Regions from separate parts of the Vibrio fluvialis genome, predicted to be linked through region 2. Evidence: predicted binding sites of a transcription regulator. Region 2 holds the regulator's gene; the other holds the start of a gene.
What was found. Region 2 encodes CRP, which controls carbon source genes, mostly activating them, when cyclic AMP is high. Its sites were predicted from a motif close to TGTGANNNNNNTCACA; they were not measured.

Region 1: a site for CRP is predicted at 2,067-2,082, ahead of udp (uridine phosphorylase). Genes of this name have one in related genera too.

What each region holds. Positions count from the first base shown of each region.
Region 1 covers NZ_UHIP01000001.1:2,051,382-2,055,484, reverse strand. Annotated here, with positions in the region: gene DYA43_RS09645 (zinc/cadmium/mercury/lead-transporting ATPase) at 1-1,907, shown strand, start outside; gene udp (uridine phosphorylase) at 2,166-2,927, shown strand; gene DYA43_RS09635 (hypothetical protein) at 2,983-3,789, opposite strand; gene metG (methionine--tRNA ligase) at 4,011-4,103, opposite strand, start outside.
Region 2 covers NZ_UHIP01000001.1:170,578-174,680, forward strand. Annotated here, with positions in the region: gene astD (succinylglutamate-semialdehyde dehydrogenase) at 1-133, shown strand, start outside; gene DYA43_RS00775 (DUF1338 domain-containing protein) at 319-1,113, shown strand; gene crp (cAMP-activated global transcriptional regulator CRP) at 1,233-1,865, opposite strand; gene DYA43_RS00785 (phosphoribulokinase) at 2,107-2,976, opposite strand; gene DYA43_RS00790 (YheU family protein) at 3,071-3,280, opposite strand; gene DYA43_RS00795 (hydrolase) at 3,372-4,103, opposite strand, start outside.

The DNA.
Region 1 (4,103 bases), 1.9 Mb from region 2:
GATTTAAGATCTACGACGATCAGCAAAAGAGTTCCGCCCAGCAGGCCAAACCGCGCCATCCGCTGCTTGAAGCGGATACCCTGCGTATTGTTGCACTCGCGGCTATGATGGCTATCGGGACGTTGACGAATCTTTGGGCGGTGGAAGCCGGGCGCTGGATTTTTACTTTCAGCTGCATTGCAGGTCTTGTGCCCATCGCCACTAAGGCGTGGAAGCTCGCCAAATCAGGCACGCCATTTGCCATTGAAACACTCATGACCGTCGCGGCTGTGGGAGCTCTGTATCTCGGAGAAACTGTTGAGGCAGCAATGGTTCTGCTGCTGTTTTTGATTGGTGAACGCCTCGAAGCGTTTGCGGCCTCAAAAGCTCGCAGTGGTGTGCAGGCGCTAATGGAACTGGTGCCAGAGACGGCCATTCGTCTGCAATCTGGCGAGAGGATTGAAGTCCCTGCCAGTGAACTCAGTCCGGGTGATATTGTGGAAGTTGCACCAGGCGGGCGTTTACCTGCCGATGGTCTGCTGTTAGACGCGGTTGCCAGCATGGATGAGAGTGCGTTGACTGGCGAATCTCTGCCCGTTGAGCACGTTCGTGGCGATAAGATAGCCGCAGGTGCGGTGGTGGTTGATCGCGTCATTCAGCTCAAAATCACCTCGCGTCAGGGTGAAAATGCCATCGACCGCATTTTGCATCTGATTGAAGAGGCGGATTCGCGCAAGGCGCCGATGGAGCGTTTTCTTGACCAGTTCAGCCGTTGGTACACACCGCTGATGATGGTCGTCGCGCTGCTGGTGGTCACAGTACCGCCACTGTTGTTTGCTCAACCTTGGGAAACTTGGGTATACCGTGGTTTGGCAATGTTACTGATTGCCTGTCCGTGCGCTTTGGTGATTTCGACACCGGCGGCGATTACGTCGGGTTTGGCAGCGGGTGCACGACGTGGTGCGTTGATTAAAGGGGGAGCAGCGCTTGAACAATTAGGCCGGATCCAAAGTGTCGCGTTTGATAAAACCGGTACGCTGACTCAAGGCAAACCGCAGGTGACCGACATCGTGGCGCTCTCCGGTTGGTCGCCAGAGCAACTGCTCACGGTCACTGCCGCGATTGAACAAGGCTCACGCCACCCACTGGCGATGTCGCTGGTCGCAAAAGCGCAGAATCAAGGGCTGACATTACCGCATGCGCAAGATAAGCAAGCTTTGGTTGGGCGCGGTGTGGCAGGACGAATTGGCGAGCATTTTTACCGAGTGCTGGCGCCGGGCAAGGTTGACGTGCCGTTGGCCGAATCTGTCAGCGAGCAAGTCGCGGCGATGGAAGCGGATGGAAAAACCGTAGTGGTGGCGTTGGAGAATGACGCGCCGATCGGCATCATTGCCTGGCAAGACACGCTGCGTGAAGATGCGCAGCAGGCGATAGCGGCACTGCACCAAATGGGGATTCACACGACCATGCTGACCGGTGATAACCCGCGCAGTGCCCAGGCAATTGCCAGCCAACTCAATATGGATTTTCAGGCCAGCCTGATGCCAGAGGACAAAGTGGAATATGTTCGCCAACTGGCGCAGCAACAGCATGTCGCCATGGTAGGGGATGGCATCAACGATGCGCCAGCAATGAAAGAAGCTAACATCGGTATTGCGATGGGCGGTGGTACGGATGTCGCGCTGGAAACGGCGGATGCGGCCATTACTCACAACCGATTGAATGAGTTACCCGGCATGATTGCGCTATCACGAGCGACTCTGAGCAACATTCGTCAGAACGTGACCATAGCGCTGGGTCTGAAAGGTATCTTTCTGGTCACCAGTCTGATTGGGGTGACCGGGCTGTGGGTAGCGGTATTGGCAGACAGCGGTGCAACGGCGCTGGTGACGCTCAATGCGTTGCGTCTGCTGAAGTTTAAAAAATAGTCATTGCACTGGCTATACTGACACATGGCAAGGTGCCGCCTTGCCATGTCACGTTACTCGCCGTTGATAGTGATATTGCTCATAGTTGCATCACAATGACAATTTTGTGTGATAAAGGTCATCTTTTAATGAAATGTAATTTCTTATTGCGTTAATACTTGTGAGTTTTGTCACTTAATGTTGGGGCCCGCTCGGCTAAAGTAGCACGGTACCCAAACATATTTATGAGCTGAATAAGCCACAATGAAGGAGCTACTTATGTCTCAAGTCGTATTCCACCTTGGTGTTACCGAAGCTGATCTGAATGGTGCAACATTGGCAATCATTCCAGGCGATCCTGCGCGCGTGCAAAAGATTGCGGAGCTGATGGAAAACCCAGTGTTCCTGGCCAGCCATCGTGAATACACGCTGTACCGTGCTGAACTGGATGGCAAACCAGTTGTGGTTTGTTCAACGGGTATCGGCGGTCCTTCTACCTCTATCGCGGTTGAAGAGCTGGCGCAATTGGGCGTTCGCACTTTCCTTCGCGTTGGTACTACGGGTGCTATTCAGCCAAATGTTAACGTGGGCGACATGATTGTCACTACGGGTTCTGTGCGTCTTGACGGTGCCAGCCTGCATTTTGCACCAATGGAGTTCCCTGCGGTTCCTGACTTTGAAGTGGCAACAGCGATGAAGCAGGCGTCAGAAGAGAGCGGTGCAACCGTCCACATGGGCGTGACAGCATCCAGCGATACTTTCTACCCAGGTCAAGAGCGTTACGACACGTTCACTGGTCGTGTTGTCCGTCGTTTCCAAGGCTCTATGAAAGAGTGGCAGGAAATGGGCATACTGAACTTTGAAATGGAATCAGCAACGCTGCTGACCATGTGTGCAAGTTCAGGTCTGAAAGCCGGTTGTGTGGCGGGTGTTATCATCAACCGTACTCAGAAAGAAATTCCAGATCATTCTACGCTGAAAGAGACCGAAGCTCGCTCTATCAAAGTTGTGGTAGAAGCCGCGCGTAAAATGTTGAAATAATTCCAATGAAAAACGCCACCTTCGGGTGGCGTTTTTTTATGTCTGGCGTTTGCCATCAGGCGATCACTAATTTGGGCAATGGCAGGTACAGGCTTTCAGTCAGATCAGCCAGCATCTGGTCATACACATGCGCGATGCTCAGCGACACATCTGACGTCAGTTGATACAGCTGTTCGGCATCCATATCAAAGGCCTGATTGTTATGCAATTCAGACAGCAAATGCATCGCTTTTGAACAGGCCGGTGACGCAATAGACAGCGGGCTGATCAGCGCCAGTTGATTCAGCTTACGGCGCACCAAGTCGCAATAATGTTGCATGCGCGAACGGCCGTCCTGAGTGTGCATGTCTTCAATGCAGATACGCAGCTGCGTCAGAGCATCCATGGTATCGATGATTTGCTGCCAATTCATGTGGTATTCATCGCTCAAATCTTCACGGCTGGATTCCACCAGCCATGCCAACATCACTTCATCCATCAGAAACATACAGTGACGAATCGCTTTACCATGTACCATCTGGTTACGGGAGATACTGCGATCTGACCACTCTTTCATCAGTGCTTTCAACTTCAACTGTAAAATGCGGTACATAGGTTTGTTGTCGAAGTGAGCGGTCGCGATCAAATGGTTAGATTTTTCGTGAATCAGGTCGTGCAGATGGCTCAGCTCAGCTTCACGGTGTTCACCAAACATCAGAGCATGATGAGTTGCGCTGCGGTGCTGGCGGCACAGATAAAGCAGCTGACGCAGGTCAACCAACAGTTCGTATTTGCGTTGAAGGGTCGATTCTCTTTGTTTGGCAAAGAAGAACATCAGGCACAATATGCCTATCGAAATCAGCATCGAAATAAAGACAAACATAACCAACTCCTTGTTAGTGTTTATACTCCTAAAGAGTTAGCAGCCTTGATGCCAAGTTTTTTGTTTTTACAAATCAATAAGTTAACAAGTTTTCAACAATCTTTTTGCACTAAGGTTGTGCAAATTGACCTAAAAGTGTGAGCTGGTTCAATAAAAAAAGCTCCCGAGCCAATCGGCACCGGGAGCCTTAACATTTTGATTTTAAACGCAGGTGAACGCGATTACATCACACGCATACCTGGTTGGGCACCTTCATGAGGTTCCAGAATCCACAGCTCGCTGCCACCAGGGCCGGCGGCCAGGATCATGCCTTC
Region 2 (4,103 bases):
TGGTCCGGGTGCGTCGGGTAACCTACGTCCAAGTGCGTTCTACGCGGCGGACTACTGTGCCTACCCGATGGCGTCGATGGAAGGTTCGGCAACCGAACTGCCAGCCACGTTGAGTCCGGGTATCGAACTGTAATTTACGATTTAGCTAACGTCACAGGCTGAAGGCTACCCGGTCCTTCTCGGGCTTCGGACCGGGTAGCCACTTTTTACTATTACAACAATAAATATTCATATTAGCCCCAAGTAGTGAGTGGTCACTTGGGCAACAGAATCCAATAACCCAGGTTGCTTGCAGAGCAGCGCAGACAAGGAGGCGTTATGACGCCAGCAGTTCTCTTTGAATCCCTATGGAATGACTATATTCGACGTCTTTGCCCGTCGGCCGACAAAGTACACCAGTTGCTTCAGGAAGACGAAGCGCTGATCAACGATCACATCGCCCTGCGTACGTTTAACGTGGCACCGCTGGGGATTGATACGTTGGCGAAACCGTTTCTGGCGCTGGGCTACAAGCCGTGCGGTGATTACGTGTTTGAAAGCAAAAAACTGGTAGCGAAACATTTCGAGCATCCGGATCCGCTGCAACCCAAAGTGTTCATCAGTGAATTGAAAGTGGAAGAGTGTTCACCAGAGCTACAAGCGATTGTTGCTAAGCTGGTGGCGCAAGTTGATGCCACGAAGCTGGAAGGCGATGCTTTCCTCTACGGTGGCCGTCTGTGGGATCTGAGCTATGCCGATTATCTGCAACTGGCGAAAGAGAGCGAATACGCCTCTTGGCTGGCAGCACACGGTTATGGTGCCAACCATTTTACGGTGAGCGTTAACCAGCTGAATGCGTTGGATGAAGTGAAACAGGTGAACGATCATCTGCGCAGCGCAGGCTTTACCATCAACGAATCTGGTGGCGAAGTGAAGGGCTCACCAGAGGTGCTGCTGGAGCAGTCATCAACGATGGCAGACAAAGTGCCGGTGACCTTCATTGAAGGCACAGAAATCATTCCGGGCGGCTTTTATGAGTTTGCCAAGCGCTACCCAATGGGCAACGGTGAACTTTACACAGGCTTTGTGGCCGCTTCTGCAGACAAGATTTTCGAAAGTACCGACAGCAAGTAATTTCGCGAGTGGCTTTGGGTTGTCTGTAGTCCAGTGGCGGACAACCTTCCTCTCTCCTGGCCACAAGCAAATAAAAAAGCCACCGCAAGGTGGCTTTTCCTATTCTGTCTCGGTGACGATTAACGAGTACCGTATACCACGATAGTCTTACCGTGTGCAGAAATCAGGTTCTGCTCTTCCAGCATCTTCAGGATGCGGCCAACGGTTTCACGAGAACAGCCAACGATTTGACCGATTTCCTGACGAGTGATCTTGATTTGCATACCGTCTGGGTGGGTCATGGCGTCTGGTTGTTTCGCCAGGTTCAGTAGGGTCTGCGCGATGCGACCAGTTACGTCTAGGAACGCCAGGTCACCCACTTTTTGGCTAGTCACTTGCAGACGGCGAGCCATCTGGCCAGACAGGCGCATTAGGATGTCCGGGTTAACCTGAATCAGCTGACGGAATTTCTTGAATGAAATTTCCGCGACTTCACAAGGAGATTTTGCACGAACCCAGGCAGTACGCTCCTGACCTTCTTCAAACAAGCCAAGCTCACCGATGAAGTCACCTTGGTTCAGGTAAGACAGAATCATCTCCTTACCTTCTTCATCTTTGATCAGTACCGCAACAGAACCTTTAACGATGTAGTACAAAGTCTCTGCTTTTTCGCCCGCGTGAATTAGCGTGCTTTTTGAAGGGTACTTATGAATGTGACAATGTGAAAGAAACCACTCTAGTGTCGGGTCGGTTTGAGGTTTACCTAGAACCATAATATCTCACTTCCTCTGCAGGGTACGCTTGCTGCTATCCATATTTTAGCGAAGCCTTATTTGGATTCACTAGAATAAGAGGACTTTCTTATTGCTGCAAGTTATCTTGTGTTTCGGTATGGAATAGTATCCTTTTTCCAAAACGATTTCTTGATTTTAATCGTGTAGGACAGGGGATAATCTACGCAAAACTGTGCACATGATCACGGTATGAAAAGTAATCGACACAGTAGGGCGTTGACTAGCCAATTTTCCCTGATTCTATCAATTGTTGCAGGAGCGGCCTGACGATCAGCTCCATCGCAAATCCCATTTTCCCGCCCGGCACCACGATGGTGTTGTGACGCGACATGAACGAACCATCAATCATCGCCAGCAGGTAAGGGTAGTCGACGTTTTTAATCCCACGCAGGCGAATGACGACAAAACTTTCATCCAGACTGGGGATGCCTTTCGCGTTGAGCGGGTTGGAGGTATCGACGGTCGGCACACGCTGAAAGTTAATGTGGGTGCGCGAGAACTGCGGCGTAATGTAGTTGAGGTAATCGTCCATCGAACGCACGATGGAGTCCATCACCGCTTCCCGGGAATGGCCGCGATCGCGCGTGTCACGTACGTATTTTTGAATCCATTCCAAGTTCACAATCGGCACCATGCCAATCAGAAAATCGACGTGCTGCGCGACGTTCACTTCGCCATCCACCACGCCGCCGTGCAGTCCTTCGTAGAACAGTACATCGGAGTTTTCCGGCAGTTGTTGCCATGGGGTAAAGGTGCCCGGCATCTGATTGTAGGGCACGGCTTCGTCAAACGAGTGCAGATAGCGTCTGACCTGGCCGGTGCCGGATTTCCCAAACTGGCGGAAAAAGTCTTCCAGTGCGGTAAAGTCGTTGGCTTGCGGACCAAAATAGCTGATGTGGCGGCCTTGCTCGCGCGCCTTGCGAATCTCGACGTCCATTTCCGGACGGGTAAAGCGGTGGAAGCTGTCGCCTTCCACCCAAGCGGGCTTGATGTCCATCATATTGAACATCTTACGGAACGCTTCTGAGGTCGTGGTTGTGCCGGCGCCCGACGAACCGGTGACGGCAATAATTGGGTGTTTCGCTGACATGACAAACCTTGTCTCTGAGTCCTTAAAACGGGGCTGTATCAGTACAGCCCAAGCCGAATCACTATAGCACGTAAAACTTTGCTGTTGTCACCCGTTAACGATGATTGACTTTTATATCAACGGTTTCATGCAATTCTGAATAGACGATCACGGCTTCTCCGGATTGCAACAGAGCCTTAACCTGATCGACTTTATCTTGCAGAGAAATCTCGACTTCACCGTAATCGGTGCCTTCGCGCAGCACGAATTCACGAATCAGATTGTCGAGCGTATCGGGCGCAATTTGCTGCCACGGAACGATCATAAATACCTCTTGCTTTTATGTTCGTGGTTGAATGCTGCCAAGTATAACGCCTCAGCGGTCCAGCGTCAGGTCGCAGCAACTTGGCAACGCACTAAGTTTTATCGCGCAGACTGGCGTAGTAAGCCGGCAGGGATTGTTCGAGCCAGAATTGCGGCTTAAGCAGCGACCCGCTGAGAAAGCCGACATGGCCGCCCTGATCAAACAGACGGTAATCGATGTTTTCCGGCAGGACAAATTTCGGGATCACCGCATCGGTCATGAACGGGTCGTCTTTGGCATGGATGATTTGCGTGGGCACGCGAATGTCTTTCAGCTTGTTGATCCCCGAGCAGCGCTGGTAGTAATCCTGCGCGTCCTTGAAACCGTGCAGCGGCGCGGTGATTAGGTCATCAAACTCTTGCAAACGGGTCACGCGTTTGATGCTGTGATAGGACAAGCCCAGTTCGCCCTTGAGCAGGTGATGCTTTTGCAGCGCATTGTGTTTGAGCGACGACAACAGGTAAGTGCGGTAGAGCTTGGAAAAGCCGCGTTCGATGCGCTCGGAACAGGCAGCGAGATCGAGCGGCGCCGAGACCACGGTCGCTGCGCTGACGATTGGATCGGCATTGAACTCGGCCAGATAGTTGACCAGCATATTGCCGCCGAGCGAAATGCCGACCGCAATCATGGTCTGCTCAGGAAATTGTTCGCGCAGGGTTTCCAGCACAAAGCGCGCATCCTGCACTTCTCCGGAGTGGTAAGCACGAGCCAGATGATTCGGTTTGCCGCTGCAGCCGCGAAAATGCATCATCACGGACAGCCAGCCGTCGCGGGCAAACGCGTG